2 regions of the Variovorax sp. HJSM1_2 genome follow, and region 1 is predicted to be linked to the other one. Evidence: predicted binding sites of a transcription regulator. Region 1 holds the regulator's gene; the other holds the start of a gene.
The links. Region 1 encodes sigma-54, which starts transcription at its own class of promoters, with help from an activator protein. Its sites were predicted from a motif close to TGGCANGNAANCTGCTTT; they were not measured.
Positions count from the first base shown of each region.

Region 1 (7,206 bases):
CACCGGCGACGGCAATCCGGTCGCCATAAGGCGGGTTGATCATCAACACACCGCTGGCGGTGGGCGGTTGGCGTTGCAAGGCATCGCCGCCGCGGAACTGCACGCAGTCGGCGACACCTGCGCGTTCGGCGTTGCGCATGGCGAAGTCGACCATGCGGTGGGCCACGTCACTGCCAAAAATCTCGGTGCGCGGCTTGTGCTCGGCGGCGCGGGCCTGGCTCAGCAGCGAATCCCATACGTGGGGTTGAAACGGCAGCAGCTTCTCGAATGCAAAGCGGCGTCGGCTGCCTGCGGCAATGTTGCAGGCGATTTGCGCAGCCTCGATGGCAATGGTGCCGCTGCCGCAGCAGGGGTCGTACAGCGGTGTTTCACCATCCCATTCGCTCGCGGCCAGCATGGCGGCGGCCAGGGTTTCCTTGAGCGGCGCTTCGCCCTTGTCTTCGCGCCAGCCACGTTTGAACAGCGGCTCGCCCGAGGTGTCCATGTACAGCGTGGCGCGGTCGGTGGTCAGGTGGGCATAGATGCGCACGCCGGGCCAACGTGTGTCCACATCGGGGCGCACACCGTGTTTGTGGCGGAAACGGTCAGCCACGGCGTCTTTGATCTTCAGCGCCGCAAAATTGAGCGAGGTCAGTGGGCTGTGCTGCGCCGTGACTTCAATCTTGAAGCTTTGTTTGGGCGTGAACCAGATCTCCCAGGCGACCTGGCTGGCCGCTTCGTACAGGTGTTGCTCGTTGCGGTACTCGGTGTTCGACAATTCGATGAGCACACGCTGCGCCAGGCGGCTGTGCAGATTGAGCAGCATGGCATCGCGCCACGAAGCACGCACCAGCACACCGCCACGCAGCACCAGCAGGTCGTCGCCTTGCAGGTTGGTGAGCTGGTGCACCTCTTCGGCGAGAAAGTCTTCAACACCTGCGGCGCAGGGCAAAAATAGCTTGAGCTGGTTCATGGCAAATAGGTTCGCTGTTCGCGGGTTGGGGCAATGCCGTGCGCGCTAGACGCGCATCGACATTAAAGCGCTTTGCGCAGGTTTGTGGGCGCAATACGCAGCGCCTCGCGGTATTTGGCCACCGTGCGGCGGGCACATTCAATACCTTGCTCTTTGAGCATGTCGGAGAGCTGGCTGTCGCTCAGGGGCTTTTTCGGGTCTTCGGACGAGACAAACTGCTTGATCAGCGCGCGCACAGCGGTGCTGGAGGCGTTGCCACCGGTCTCGGTGCCGAGCGACGAGCCAAAGAAGTACTTCAGTTCGAAAGTGCCGTGCGGCGTGGACATGTATTTGGCCGTGGTCACGCGGCTGATGGTGGATTCGTGCAGCCCGAGTTCATCGGCAATTTCACGCAGCACCAGCGGGCGCATGGCCAGCTCACCATGGGTGAAGAAGTTCTTCTGCCGATCAACAATGGCGTTGCTCACGCGCAGTATGGTGTCAAAGCGCTGCTGGATGTTCTTGATGAACCAGCGCGCTTCTTGCAGCCGTTGCTGCAGCGCGGCATTCACCGAGGCATCGCGTCCACCACCTTTGTGCTGTTTCAGCGCGTTGGCATAGATGTCGTGCACCTTCAGGCGCGGCATCACGTCCTGGTTCAGCCGCACCCGGAAATTCGCCTGCGCGCCACGGCCTACCTTGGTCACGATGACGTCGGGTATGACGATGTTGCGCTCCACGTCAACAAAGCGGCGGCCCGGCTTGGGCTCCAGGCTGGCGATCAGGCCCAAGGCGGCTTTGATCACCGTGTCGGAGGTGCGGCACTGGCTGGCCAGGCGCTTCACATCACGCCGGGCCACCAGGTCCATGGGACAGGCGCACATGTTGATGGCGGCGACGCGGATTTGTTCCTGCTCTTCTTCTGCCTCATCATCGGCCAGGGCGCGCAGTTGCAGCGTCAGGCATTCTTCTAGGGTGCGCGCGCCCACGCCTACCGGCTCCAGGCTTTGCAGCAAGCCCAGCGCCATGGTGAAGCGGTGCTGCAGCTCTTCGATTTCTTCGAGCTCGTCGTCTGGCTCGGCCAGGCTTTGGGCCAGCTCTTCGAGGCTGTCTTCCAGGTAGCCGTCTTCGTTCAGCGACTCGATCAGGAAGCGCAGCGCCGCGCGGTCTTCTTCGCTGAGCCGGAGGGCCAGCGCCTGGCGGTGCAGGAACTCGGTGAGCGACATCTGGCTGCGCGCCAGTTCGGTGGCGTCGACTTCGCCGTCACTCTCGTTGTTGTTGGTGCGCGGCGGCGCGTCGCCGCCCCATTCGCTGTCGTCCGGGGCGATTTCCGAGGTGCCGTCGCCTTCCCAGTTCTGGTTGTCGTCCTGGGGGCTCAACGGGCTTTCAGACTCCATCTGGCTGTCTGATCCGGTGTTGTCGGTGCTGCTGGACGTGGTGCTGGTGGCGTATTCGCTTTCGCGGTCTTCGGTGCTGACCTGTGTGTCGGCATGGCTCAGGCCGAATTCTTCGCGCGGCGCCTCGTCAATGCCGACTTCCAGGAACGGGTTGTCGTCGAGCATCTGCTCGACTTCCTGGCTCAGCTCCAGCGTGGACAGCTGCAGCAGGCGAATCGACTGCTGCAGCTGCGGCGTGAGCGCCAAATGCTGCGAAACGCGTAGCGATAAACCTTGTTTCATGCGCGCGCCTCCCGCACCGCCGACAAGGCTGGCGGTAGCAGCAGGCCAAGCTGCGCCCCAAAGCTGTTACGCACGCATTCCATGGGCTTACATCCGGAAATGCTCACCGAGGTAAACCCGGCGCACTTCGGCGTTGTTGACGATTTCAGAGGGCGTTCCTTGTGCCAGCACTTGGCCATCACTGATGATGTAGGCGTGGTCACAAATGCCTAGGGTTTCGCGTACGTTGTGGTCGGTGATGAGCACACCAATGCCGCGCGATTTGAGAAAGCTGATGATGCGCTGGATCTCGATCACCGCGATCGGGTCGATACCGGCAAACGGCTCGTCCAGCAGGATGAAGCGCGGCTGGGTGGCCAGCGCCCGCGCGATTTCCACGCGGCGGCGTTCACCACCCGACAAAGCCAGCGCTGATGAACTGCGCAGATGCTCTACGCGCAAGTCTTGCAGCAGGTCGGTGAGGCGTTGTTCCAGTTCGGCTTTGCTGAAAGGTTTGTCGTCCTCACCGTGCTGCAACTCGAGCACGGCGCGTACGTTTTCTTCTACCGTGAGTTTTCGGAAGATAGAAGCTTCTTGCGGCAAATAACTCAAACCCAGGCGCGAACGGCGGTGGATGGGCATGCCTTCCACCGGCTGGTTGTCGATGAAGATCTGCCCGCTGTCTGCACGCACCAGGCCCACAATCATGTAGAACGAGGTGGTTTTACCGGCGCCGTTGGGGCCGAGCAAACCGACTACCTCACCCTTGCGGACCTTCAAACCCACATCTTTGACCACCTTGCGGCCGCCATAGGCTTTTTGCAGGTGGCGTGCTTCCAGGCAGGACGAATCGTCCACCGGGGATGTGGCGACTTGCGCCGCCGTCACTTGCGCTCCCCGCCGAGCTGCAGGCTGGGGCGCAAGGCCGGTGCCGTCGTGTTGGCGTCTGGCACAGCGGGCGCGGAGGCCGCTGATTTGGGTGTCAACATGGCGCGCACACGCCCGCCAGAGTTAGCGGTGCCCGCGCCGCCCGGCGCGCCAGCCAAGTTGCGTACGCTGCCGTCGACGGTGAACACGCCGGTGGTGTTGTGGTAATTGATTTCGGCACCCGTGGTCTCATCGCTGAGCTTGGTCCCCAAGTAACGACGCATCACCGCGCGGCGCACCAGACGCACGTTGTCGGCCTTGCTGTCGTAGTAGATTTCTTCGGCTTCGCCTTCGATGAACTCATCAACGCCTTCGCGCTTTTGCCGGAAAAACGCCAGCTTGCCGGCCGCTGCGGTAACCACGCCATATTGGTAACCTTCTGGGTCTTGACGTACATCCACCCGCGCGCCGCGCAGGATGATGGTGCCCTTGGTCATGACCACATTGCCGGTGAAGACATTGGTCTGCTTCAGGTCGTCGTAACGCATGGCGTCGGCTTCGACGTTCATGGGCTTGTCTCGGTCCGCCGTTTCGGCGTGCGCAGCCCCGGCCGTGAACGCCAATGCGGCCAGGAGGAGTGCGATGGTGTTGATTTTTTTCATAGAGGCATGAATCTTGCAGATCATTGTAGCGGCGACAACCTCCGCGCCATGAAAAATGCCCGCTGTTGCGGGCATTTAAACGGCAAATTAACGACTCAAGCAGGCATCAAGACTTGGCCGGCCCAGCCTTGCGCTCCTGGGCGACCAGGTAGTCCACGATCGCCAGGGCACGCGGCATGCCTTGCGCCAGCGAACCGTCGGTGTAGAACTTGCCGGCCACGCCCAAGGCGGGCACACCTTCCACCTTGTAGGCTTCTTGCAACTGCGAGGCCTGGCGCACCTTGGCGCTCACGGAGAACGAGTTGTACACCTCGGTGAACTTGGCTTTGTCTATGCCTTGTTTGGCAACCCATTCGATCACGGCGTCGTCGCGGTCGAGTTTTTGGTGGTCGACGTGGATGGCCTGGAACACCTTGCCGTGCATTTGTGGCAACAGGTTCATGGCTTCCAGCGTGTAGAACAGCTTTTGCGGCGGCACGAAGCTGCTCTGGAAGTTGACCGGCACGCGGCGGAAGGCCACATCCTTGGGCAACTGCTTGAGCCAGGACTCCAGCGTAGGCTCGAACGCATTGCAGTGCGGGCAGGCGTACCAGAAGAACTCCACGACCTCGATCTTGCCCTTGCTGGCACCGTCTACGGGCGCCGCGGTTTTCAGCACGTTGTAGTCGGTACCTGCCTTGGGGGCCATGCCCTGTGCTTGTGCCGCACCGAAGGGGGCGAGGGCCAGCGACGAGGCGGCGACTGCCCCAACAGAGGCCAGGGAAAATTCACGACGTTTCATTTACGATCACTCCTTGTGGCCGTTCTGACCAGGGGCGGTTGGAAAAGTTCAGCCACTGCGCAGTGCTTGCGCGAATGGCCTGGGATTTTCGGTTGAAGCCGGTTTGACCTAACGCTGCACGCGCACCAAGGCGCTTTCGTTGCCCAGGTCTTCCAGACGCGTGCGGGCTTTTTCCGCATCGTCTTTTTTGTTGTAGGGCCCCATGCGCACGCGGTAGACGGTGCGACCGGATTGCTCGCGCTCGGTCACTTTGGCCTGCAAGCCGGACATCGCCAGCTTGGCGCGTTGGGCTTCCGCGTCTTCTGGGGTGCGGTAGGCACCGGCTTGCACAAAGTACTCAAACGGATCGGCCGCGTCGTTGTCGGTCTTGGCCGAGGGGGCGGCAGCGGCCGTGGTGGTTGATACGCCTTTGGACTTGGCCCGCGCCAGGTCACCCAGCGGGTCGAAGTTCGGGTCGTTGGCCGGGTTGGGTTTTGTATCGCCCTTCACCGGAGTGGACGCCATCGCTGGCAACGTGGTCACCGGGGAAGGTGCCGCCACTGGCGCAGGTGCGGGTGCAATGCCTGCCACGGCTGGAGCGCCGGGTGTGGCGGGAACCACGGTGCCGGTGGCGGTCGCGGTGGTGGCACCCGCCTCGGCCGTGGCTGGCCGGGCCGGGTTCTTGCCCTGCAGTGGCGTGTTGGGGTCCCAGCTTTTGTTTTTTTGCTGCTCGGCCGCATCGCGCTCGGCGCCAGAGTTGACGCCCTTGCCGGCGACGAAGGGCACCGGCACCTTGGTGACGTAGACGGCCACGGCCAAAGCGGCACCCAGTCCAATCACCAGTCCCAAGATGAACCCGATGGCCGTGCCGCCGCGCTGTTTTTTCTGCTTCATGAAGGTCTTCACATTTTCTTCGGCGCACTCACCCCGAGCACGGCCAAGCCATTGTGCAACACCTGCGCTGTGGCGGCGACCAGGGCCAGGCGTGCCAGTTTCACCTGTTCGTCGTCCACCAGAATGCGCTCGGCATCGTAGTAGCTGTGGTAGCTCGCGGCCAGATCGCGCAGGTAGAAGGTGACGTCGTGCGGCGCAAAGTCGGCACAGGCGCCGGTCAGCATTTCGGGGTAACGCGCGAGTTGCATCATCAGCGCCTGGGCTTGCGGGCTGGTCAACGGCGACAGGTCGACCTTGGCCAGGCTTTCCACTCCAGCGCCGCCTTGTTCCTGCCACGCCGCCAATACCGAGCAAATGCGCGCATGTGCGTACTGCACGTAATAGACCGGGTTGTCGTTGTTCTGCGCCAGGGCCAGGTCGACGTCGAACATGTATTCGGTGTCTGGCTTGCGGCTCAGCAGGAAGAAGCGCACGGCGTCCTTGCTGGTCCAGTCGATCACATCGCGCAGCGTGACGTAGCTGCCGGCACGCTTGGAAATCTTCACTTCTTCGCCGCCGCGCATCACACGCACCATGGTGTGCAGCACGTAGTCGGGGTAGCCTTCGGGAATGCCAACACTGGCGGCTTGCAGGCCGGCGCGCACACGCGCGATGGTGCCGTGGTGGTCGGTGCCCTGGATGTTGACCACGCGGTGGAAGCCGCGCTCCCACTTGGCGATGTGGTAGGCCACGTCAGGCACAAAGTAGGTGTAGCTGCCGTCGGTCTTGCGCATCACACGGTCTTTGTCGTCGCCGTAGTCGGTGGAGCGCAGCCACAGGGCGCCGTCTTGTTCGTAGGTCTTGCCTGCGGCAATCAGCTTGTTGACGGCGGCCTCGACGCGGCCGCTGGTGTAGAGGCTGGACTCGAGGTAGAAGTTGTCGAAGCGCACCTCGAAGGCGCGCAGATCCAGATCCTGCTCGCGGCGCAGGTAGGCCACGGCAAACTCGCGGATCGAATCCATGTCGTTGATGTCGCCGCTGGCGGTGACTTCACGGTCGTCGGCCTTGACAGTCTTCTTGGCCAGGAAGTCGTTGGCGATGTCATTGATGTAGTCGCCGTTGTAGGCGGCGGCTTTTTCGCCGCTAGGCCACTCCGGGTCGCCGGGCTTGAAGCCTTGCGCGCGCAGATGTGTGCTGCTGGCCAAGGTGCCGATCTGCACACCCGCGTCGTTGTAATAAAACTCGCGGTAGACGTTCCATCCCTGGGTTTGGAACAGGTTGCAGATGGCGTCACCCAAAGCCGCTTGTCGGCCGTGGCCCACATGCAACGGGCCGGTGGGGTTGGCCGAGACAAACTCCACCAGCACACGTTCGCCCTTGTCGGGCTGGGTGCCGAAGGCCGTGCCAGCGGTCAGTACTTCGTGCACCACCGCTTGTTTGGCGGCGGGCTTGAGT
Region 1 is NZ_JBMOXA010000018.1:47,685-54,890, reverse strand. Features, by position in the region: gene ACFQ95_RS18355 (THUMP domain-containing class I SAM-dependent RNA methyltransferase) at 1-952, opposite strand, end outside; gene ACFQ95_RS18350 (RNA polymerase factor sigma-54) at 1,015-2,610, opposite strand; gene lptB (LPS export ABC transporter ATP-binding protein) at 2,698-3,477, opposite strand; gene lptA (lipopolysaccharide transport periplasmic protein LptA) at 3,474-4,118, opposite strand; gene ACFQ95_RS18335 (thiol:disulfide interchange protein DsbA/DsbL) at 4,225-4,899, opposite strand; gene ACFQ95_RS18330 (SPOR domain-containing protein) at 5,008-5,772, opposite strand; gene argS (arginine--tRNA ligase) at 5,781-7,206, opposite strand, start outside.

Region 2 (7,206 bases), on a different contig from region 1:
AAGAACGGGTGCCAGCCCAGTCCTATGGGCGCGGGTATGGATGATTGGTTGGTGGCGCTGAGTGTCATCTCCAGGCTGTCGGCGCCGAGGCGCAGGCTTTGCGAGGTGTCAAACGCAAACGGCCAGGAGGCGTCGGGCTGGTGTTCAAAGGCCAACAGGGCCGATTGACCATCCGCTTCAAGCACTTCCCAGGGGCGCTGCCAGCCGTGGCCGTGGATGGCGTGTGGCTCGGGCATGTTGTTTTGCACCAGCGGGTGGCTGGTGCCTTGCCATTGCAGGGTGGCGTGGCCTATGCGGTTGGAAAACGGCACCAGCGCATAACTGCCGCTGACCCGCGACGAGGTCACGCTGGCTGCAGGGGCCGAGCGCAGTACCGCATCCTCGCCCAGCCACAGGCCGGTGATGCAGCCGCCGAGTTCGGGCCGCAACTCGCAGCGCAGCGCGCCGTTGTGTAAAACCAGGGGGGATGTCATGGCCGGGTCTCCTATGCATTGGGGAATGTTTTGTCCAATGATAGGCCGGGGCCAGGCAAAAAAATGGCCCGCCGGAACCTTGCGGTTCGTGCGGGCCAAACTTCCTGAGGAGATGAATCTTGGCCACCTGGCAGCAGTGGCGCCGCCAGGTGAGTCCCCTGAAGGATGCGTTTAACGGTTGTAAGCGGTTTCGCCGTGGGAGGTGATGTCCAGGCCTTCGCGCTCTTCTTCTTCGCTGACGCGCAGGCCGATGGCCACGTCTGCAATCTTGAAGGCGATGAAGGCAACCACGCCCGACCAGACGATGGTGAACAGCACGCTCTTCACTTGGATCCAGACCTGGCCACCCATGGTGAAGGTGTCAGGGGTCAGACCACCGGTGCCGCCCAGGCTTTGCGAGGCGAACACACCGGTCAGGATGGCACCCAGGATGCCGCCGACGCCGTGCACACCAAACACGTCAAACGCGTCATCGGCGTTCAACATGCGCTTGAGGCCGCTCACACCCCACAGGCAGACGATACCGGCCAGCAGGCCCAGCACGATGGAACCCATGGGGCCGACAAAGCCGGCAGCAGGCGTCACGGCCACCAGGCCGGCGACGGCACCAGAAGCGGCACCCAGCATCGAGGCCTTGCCCTTGTGCAGGCTTTCACCGGCAATCCAGGACAGGGTGGCAGCAGCGGTAGCCAACACGGTGTTGACAAAAGCCAGGCCAGCAGCGGCGTTGGCCGCACCAGCCGAGCCGGCGTTGAAACCGAACCAGCCGACCCACAGCAGCGAGGCACCGACCATGGTCAGCGTCAGCGAGTGAGGCGTGAAGGCTTCCTTGCCGAAGCCGATGCGCTTGCCCACCAGGTAGGCACCGACCAAGCCAGCCACACCGGCGTTGATGTGCACCACGGTGCCGCCGGCGAAGTCGAGTGCGCCATCGGCGCCCAGGAAACCGCCGCCCCAGACGATGTGGGCCATGGGCACGTAGCTGAAGGTGAACCACAGCACCGAGAACAGCAGCACAGCGGAGAAACGTGCGCGTTCAGCGAAGGCACCGACGATCAGCGCCACGGTGATGGCAGCGAACGTGCCCTGGAAGGCGAAGAACACATATTCAGGAATGGTGGTCAGAGCCCCGAAGGTCTCCAGATTCACACCCTTCAAGAAGATTTTGTCCAGGCCGCCGAAGAACTTGCCTTCACCCGAGAACGCCAGGCTGTAGCCGTAAATGGCCCACAGGATGCTGATCAACGAGAAGATCACAAAGACTTGCATCAGCACCGACAACATGTTCTTCGAGCGACCCAAACCGCCGTAGAACAAAGCCAGGCCGGGGATCGTCATCAGGATCACCAACAGGGTGGAGGTCAGCATCCAGGCGGTGTCGCCGGAGTCGATCTTGGGTGCGGGGGCTGCGGCTGCGGCGGGAGCCGATGCATCGGCTGCTGCGGGCGCTGCCGCGGCGGCAGGCGCTGCATCGGAGGCTGGTGCCGCGACGGCTGCAGCAGGAGCGGAGGCATCAGCGGCAGGGGTCTGCGCCATCAAGCTTGGACCTGCGGCCAACAAGCTCAGGCCCAGGGCCAGAGAAGCGAGAAGTTTTTTCATGAGATAAGTTCTTTCAGAAAGGCAGAGCGACTTACAGCGCTTCTTTACCGGTCTCACCCGTACGGATGCGTACGACTTGTTCGAGGTTGAACACGAAGATCTTGCCGTCGCCGATCTTGCCGGTGCGGGCGGCACCTTCGACGGCTTCGATCACGCGGTCGACGAGTTCGTCGGCCACAGCGGCTTCGATCTTCACTTTGGGCAAAAAGTCGACCACGTATTCCGCGCCACGGTAGAGCTCGGTGTGGCCCTTCTGGCGGCCGAAGCCTTTGACTTCGGTGACGGTGATGCCTTGGACGCCAATGCCGGACAGGGCTTCACGCACCTCGTCGAGCTTGAACGGTTTGATGATGGCCGTTACGAGTTTCATATGTTTATCCTCTTGTGCTATCAGAAGCTGTACTTGACGCCGATCAGCGCGCTGTCTTTGCCGAGGAACTTGCCGTTGGCAGGGCTGGCGTAAAAGGTCTTGTCGGCGTTGGTGCCCACGGCCGTCAGGGTGACGACGAAGCCGTTGGCGAAGTCTTTGCTCAGGCTGAGCGAGTAGTCGGTGTAAGACGCTGCAGCCGTGCCGTCGATACGTTGGTAGCCCACGTGTGGGGTGATGCCCCAGCCGCTGCCCAGGTCAAAGGTGGCAGCCGCCTCGATGTAGCTGGAGCCCTTGCTGTCGGCGATGCCGAAGGTTTCGTTGGTCACCGATTGCGAGTACTTCACGGTGGCCGGGCCCACCGTCAACGCGGCGTAGAGCTCGGTGGTGTTTGGCGTGGTGGCGAAGTTTTCGCTTGGGTACTGGTAACGCAAGATGCCCAGGTCATAGGAGAACAACTCGTTGATCGTGCCCTTGTAGCCGCCGTAGAAATCCAGTTCAACCGGGCCGTCACCGCCGGGAATGTCTTTCAGAATCTTGATGGTCGAAGCCCAGGTACCCAGGTAAATGCCGCTTTTGTGCGAGAAATCGATGCCACCTTGCAATGCTGGTTTCAGGCGCGATTGCGAAATGCCACGGAAACGGTAGTCTGAGACAACTCCAACGTTGAAAGCCAGTGTGTAATCTGGCTCGGGCGCCGCGGTCTGCGCAAAAGCGCCACTCGATACTGCGAGCGTTGCGAGGACCAGGGTTTTGGCGGCTGACAATTTCATGTTTGGCTCCGGATGGGTAAAAGAGTGGTGACGCAGTGCCTAAGCATGTAGCGTGCCATCGGTTACCACTTGTGAGACGCCATGCGCACCAACCGCCCGTACGGTGTTCTGAAATAAGAACAAGTGACTGTGCACCACTTGAGTGCGCAAGTAAAACGGTTTGTATCTCACTCCGCGGGATGCACCGATTTGAGCGAGCAGGATCAAATGAGCCTTTCTTTGGTGCAAAGTCGTTCGTTATTGGGGCTGGAGGCGCCAGCGGTCACCGTTGAGGTGCATTTGGTCAACGGCTTGCCCAGCTTTACGCTGGTGGGCCTGGCCGACCTCGAGGTCAAAGAGGCGCGTGGTCGTCCGTAACTTATTGCTCAGACTGGCTGCAACGCTGACGCGCCTTTCCGAGCCGAAGGTTTTTGATGCTTTGATACATATTGCTTAATTGCCAGTGGCGGATTGCAAGGTACTAACTTATTGCTTGGATTTTCATATAGCGAAATTGCTGTTGAGTCGTGTATTGAACAGCCGTGATGGTGTACGCATACATATGGCGAGAGGACTTTTTCCATGCTGCATACTGCTGGTTTCAAAAGAAACGCGCCTATCAAAAACGCGCCAAGAAAAGCATGGCAACGACTAGAAATAGGACAAAGGTTTGCTCGCTGGAGTTTGGGACCCCTCCATTTCGTAAGTTAGGCAACCTAAAAATTGAATTCGCCGACCGTCTGACCCTGATTGCAGGCCACAACGGCATCGGAAAGTCCACCATCCAGGGCTTAGTAGCCAACACCTTTGGCGTATCTAAAGGTGGACCAAAGAGTTACTTTGGGGAGCCCTTCTACGCCAACATTGAGCGAATCGTCTATCTTGCTCTGGAAGAAGTCGTGACTGCGCAGCAAGACCCCTCCGCCGCACCAACAGTTGTTGCGGATGTCGGTGGCATTTCGGTTCGCAAGCGCTGTGCGATGACCCAAAGAACCGAATGGAAGCGGGCTCGTGTAGTTCCAAGAACCGTCGACAGAGCTGATGACGATCCCGTCGGGCAAGATGCTAAGGTGCCTTTGCCGACCATTTTTCTGGGTATTAAGCGCCTTGCGTCAATAGGTGAGGCCGACGAGGCGGAAGTTGCAAGCAGAAAAATCGCGATGCACCAGGAGGATCGGCAACTTATGGCCGACTTCATTGGCGCCGTGATCGTTGGTACTGAAGTGACTACCGAGGTCACCCATCAGAGCATTAAGGGATCTAAAAAGAAGACAGTGCAGCCCGGGTATACGACCCATGATGCGTTTGCGATCTCGATGGGGCAAGATAGCTTGGCAAGTATCGCCACGGCATTAGCATCGTTTAATCGCCTGCTGCGCGAACAAGGGGACGAGTACTGTGGTGGTCTTCTAGTGATCGATGAATTGGATGTTGGGTTTCACCCTCACGCCATAGACCGATTAGTCAAAGCATTGAAAACCCATGCTAATCGATTAAGTCTTCAGATCATCGCCACGACGCATTCACCCCGTCTCATCGAAGCGGTCCATCCGGAAGGAGGGGGTAACCATAGAGCCCCTGATAAGGTGGTCTATCTTCTTGACACAAAACATCCACGTCTTGCAGATGACCAGTCTCTGGCAGCAATTCTTGACGACATGGCCCTCCGTCAAGACGATACCGTCCTGACGAAGGCCAAGAAGCCGGTACTAGGCGTTTACTTTGAAGATCCAGAAGGTGCTCAGTTTTGCGAGGCGTTGCTCCCTGCCCCAAAACGAGCCGCGTTAGCGCGGAAACTGGGCGTACAGATCAAACTAATTCCGCTCGGGGTTGGAGGATCCAACCTGATCGCTCTTCCAGACAAAGATCCGTTATTTAGGGATCGCGTCCTTATCGTAGACGCCGACACCTCAATCCCGAAGAAGGCGGCGGCCCGAGGAAATACCATCAAGTTACCTTGTCAAAACGGCGCACAGGGCACAGCCAGATCGCCAGAGAACGTAATGAAGAACTTTTTAAGGAATGTAATTGCCGCACCAAGCGGCCCGATGCATGCTGCGCTTCTCCGGTTCAGTGTCACCAACCCGACCACGGACAAAGTGTCAAATACGTTCTTCGCCGATGATTCAAGCACAAGTGCTCAGCGCGAATCCAGCAAAAGCTGGTGGGTTTCCCATTGGGACAAAATGCAGCGTTGGGGTGTGATTCGAGAATGGGCAATCTGCCATCAGGCTGAAGCTGCAGCGTTCATAAATTCGTTTGAAGATGCCGTTACTAAGACTGCTCGGCGAATCGTCTGATCGACCCTGGCCAAGGTCGAAGCACTCCGCTAAAGTGCGGTAACTCATGTATTCGAAAAAGCTTTACACCCCACTCCGCTACCCTGGTGGAAAGGCACGCTTCGCTCCGCTTATTGCGGAGGTCATCTCCAAGAATGAGTTGACAGGCGGTCATTATCTGGAACCATTTGCTGGAGGCGCAGGCGTGGCTCTTGCGCTTTTGATGGATGGGATTGTCCAACACATCCACATCAATGATGTTGATGCGGCTGTTGCGGTCTTCTGGCGCGCTGCTGTCCAACAAACAAGTGAATTGATAGACATGATTGTCAGTGAACCAGTGACGATGGATGCATGGCATCACTGGCGAGCAATGATGCTGGGGGAGGTTGAAGGCACTCAGCTTGAGCGCGGATTCGCAACGCTTTTTATGAATCGCACGAATCGTTCGGGAATCCTCAAGGCTGGCGTCATCGGCGGCAAAGCCCAAAGTGGCACTTACCAGCTCGACGCTCGATTCATGCGCGACGAATTATGTGTTCGCCTGGAGCGAATCGGTAGGTATGCCAATGCGATCAGCGTCTATGAGGAAGATGCTTACAGGTTGCTCCTCCGGTGCCATCAATTCCTGCCGACCAATTCGATGATCTATTTAGATCCGCCGTACTACGTGAAGGGGGCGGGGTTATATCGCAACTCCTACAAGCATGACGACCATGTTCAGATTGCTCGACTTCTTGGTAGCGTCAGATTTCGGCGGCCTTGGGTTGTGTCTTATGACAACACTGAGGAAATCCAAGAGATGTATGGTTACGCACGTTCGTTTACGTATGGGCTGAACTACACCGCCCAACAGCGCTACGTGGGCTCGGAAGTAATGTTTTTCAGCAAGCGCCTCACGCCTCCTTGTCAAACTCAGGAACCCAAAGTCGCCTGATTCAGCGCAGGGTGAGTGTTAGAAGATTAAGCTGAGAAAAGACTGATCGGTACGCCCAGAATCGCGCCATTCAAAACCAGTACAAGCATCGCATGGCCATCGTCACGTTTGGATTTATCAGCGTGCTCGTCACATACAAGGACGGCAGCGAAGAAGAGCACGAGATTTCCGACAAGGACTTCATAGTCGTTGACGGCAATCAGCCCGAGCGTGACGAAGCTGGCGTCTGGAAATGCGGCACGTTGTTCAAGGCTTTTCGAAAAGGTTACAACGTTGTCGCTGTCGTCAACTACACCGCTGGTGAAAGACTGTTTGCCGGATTGGCGCAGAGCCTTGGAAGGGCGATGATTCTGATCGCCAAATTGATGCAGCGTACGTTGTCCAGAACGGGTTGACGTTCAGCTTTGTCCCACCCTACTGATTCGTCGGATGCGTATGATGGGACGAGTTCCGGAATGAAGGCGGAAGAATATGAGGATAGTGTTGACCGTGGCGAGGTTTCCGAACTCGACCCCGACTACGCCGTTTTGCTGGACTACCTCTTTGAACTAGTCAAAGCGAGGGGGCGCTCAAGTGTTCCACGGAACCAACGCTACAAGAATGATGCCCAACTGATTGCGATCAAGCTCTGCAATCACCTTCACTCCATCCGCTTGCTATCAGAGGGGGCTAGGTATCTCTTTGACGATGGGAGTGAAACTGCGATTGTTGATTGCAGTTCTGTGGCGGTACTCGTGAGGGGGGCGCTTGAGACTTACCTTATGTTCCATTACCTCTTCGGTAGTGCCGACGAAGAGGT
Region 2 is NZ_JBMOXA010000014.1:96,243-103,448, reverse strand. Features, by position in the region: gene ACFQ95_RS16610 (aldose 1-epimerase) at 1-473, opposite strand, end outside; gene amt (ammonium transporter) at 645-2,072, opposite strand; gene glnK (P-II family nitrogen regulator) at 2,104-2,442, opposite strand; gene ACFQ95_RS16595 (TorF family putative porin) at 2,463-3,212, opposite strand; partial or broken gene ACFQ95_RS16590 (ATP-binding protein) at 3,420-3,563, shown strand; gene ACFQ95_RS16585 (AAA family ATPase) at 3,737-5,491, shown strand; gene ACFQ95_RS16580 (DNA adenine methylase) at 5,538-6,407, shown strand; gene ACFQ95_RS16575 (hypothetical protein) at 6,500-6,802, shown strand; gene ACFQ95_RS16570 (DUF5677 domain-containing protein) at 6,863-7,206, shown strand, end outside.
Region 2: ACFQ95_RS16595 (TorF family putative porin) is a predicted target of sigma-54. The motif match lies at 3,253-3,270, and genes of this name have one in related genera.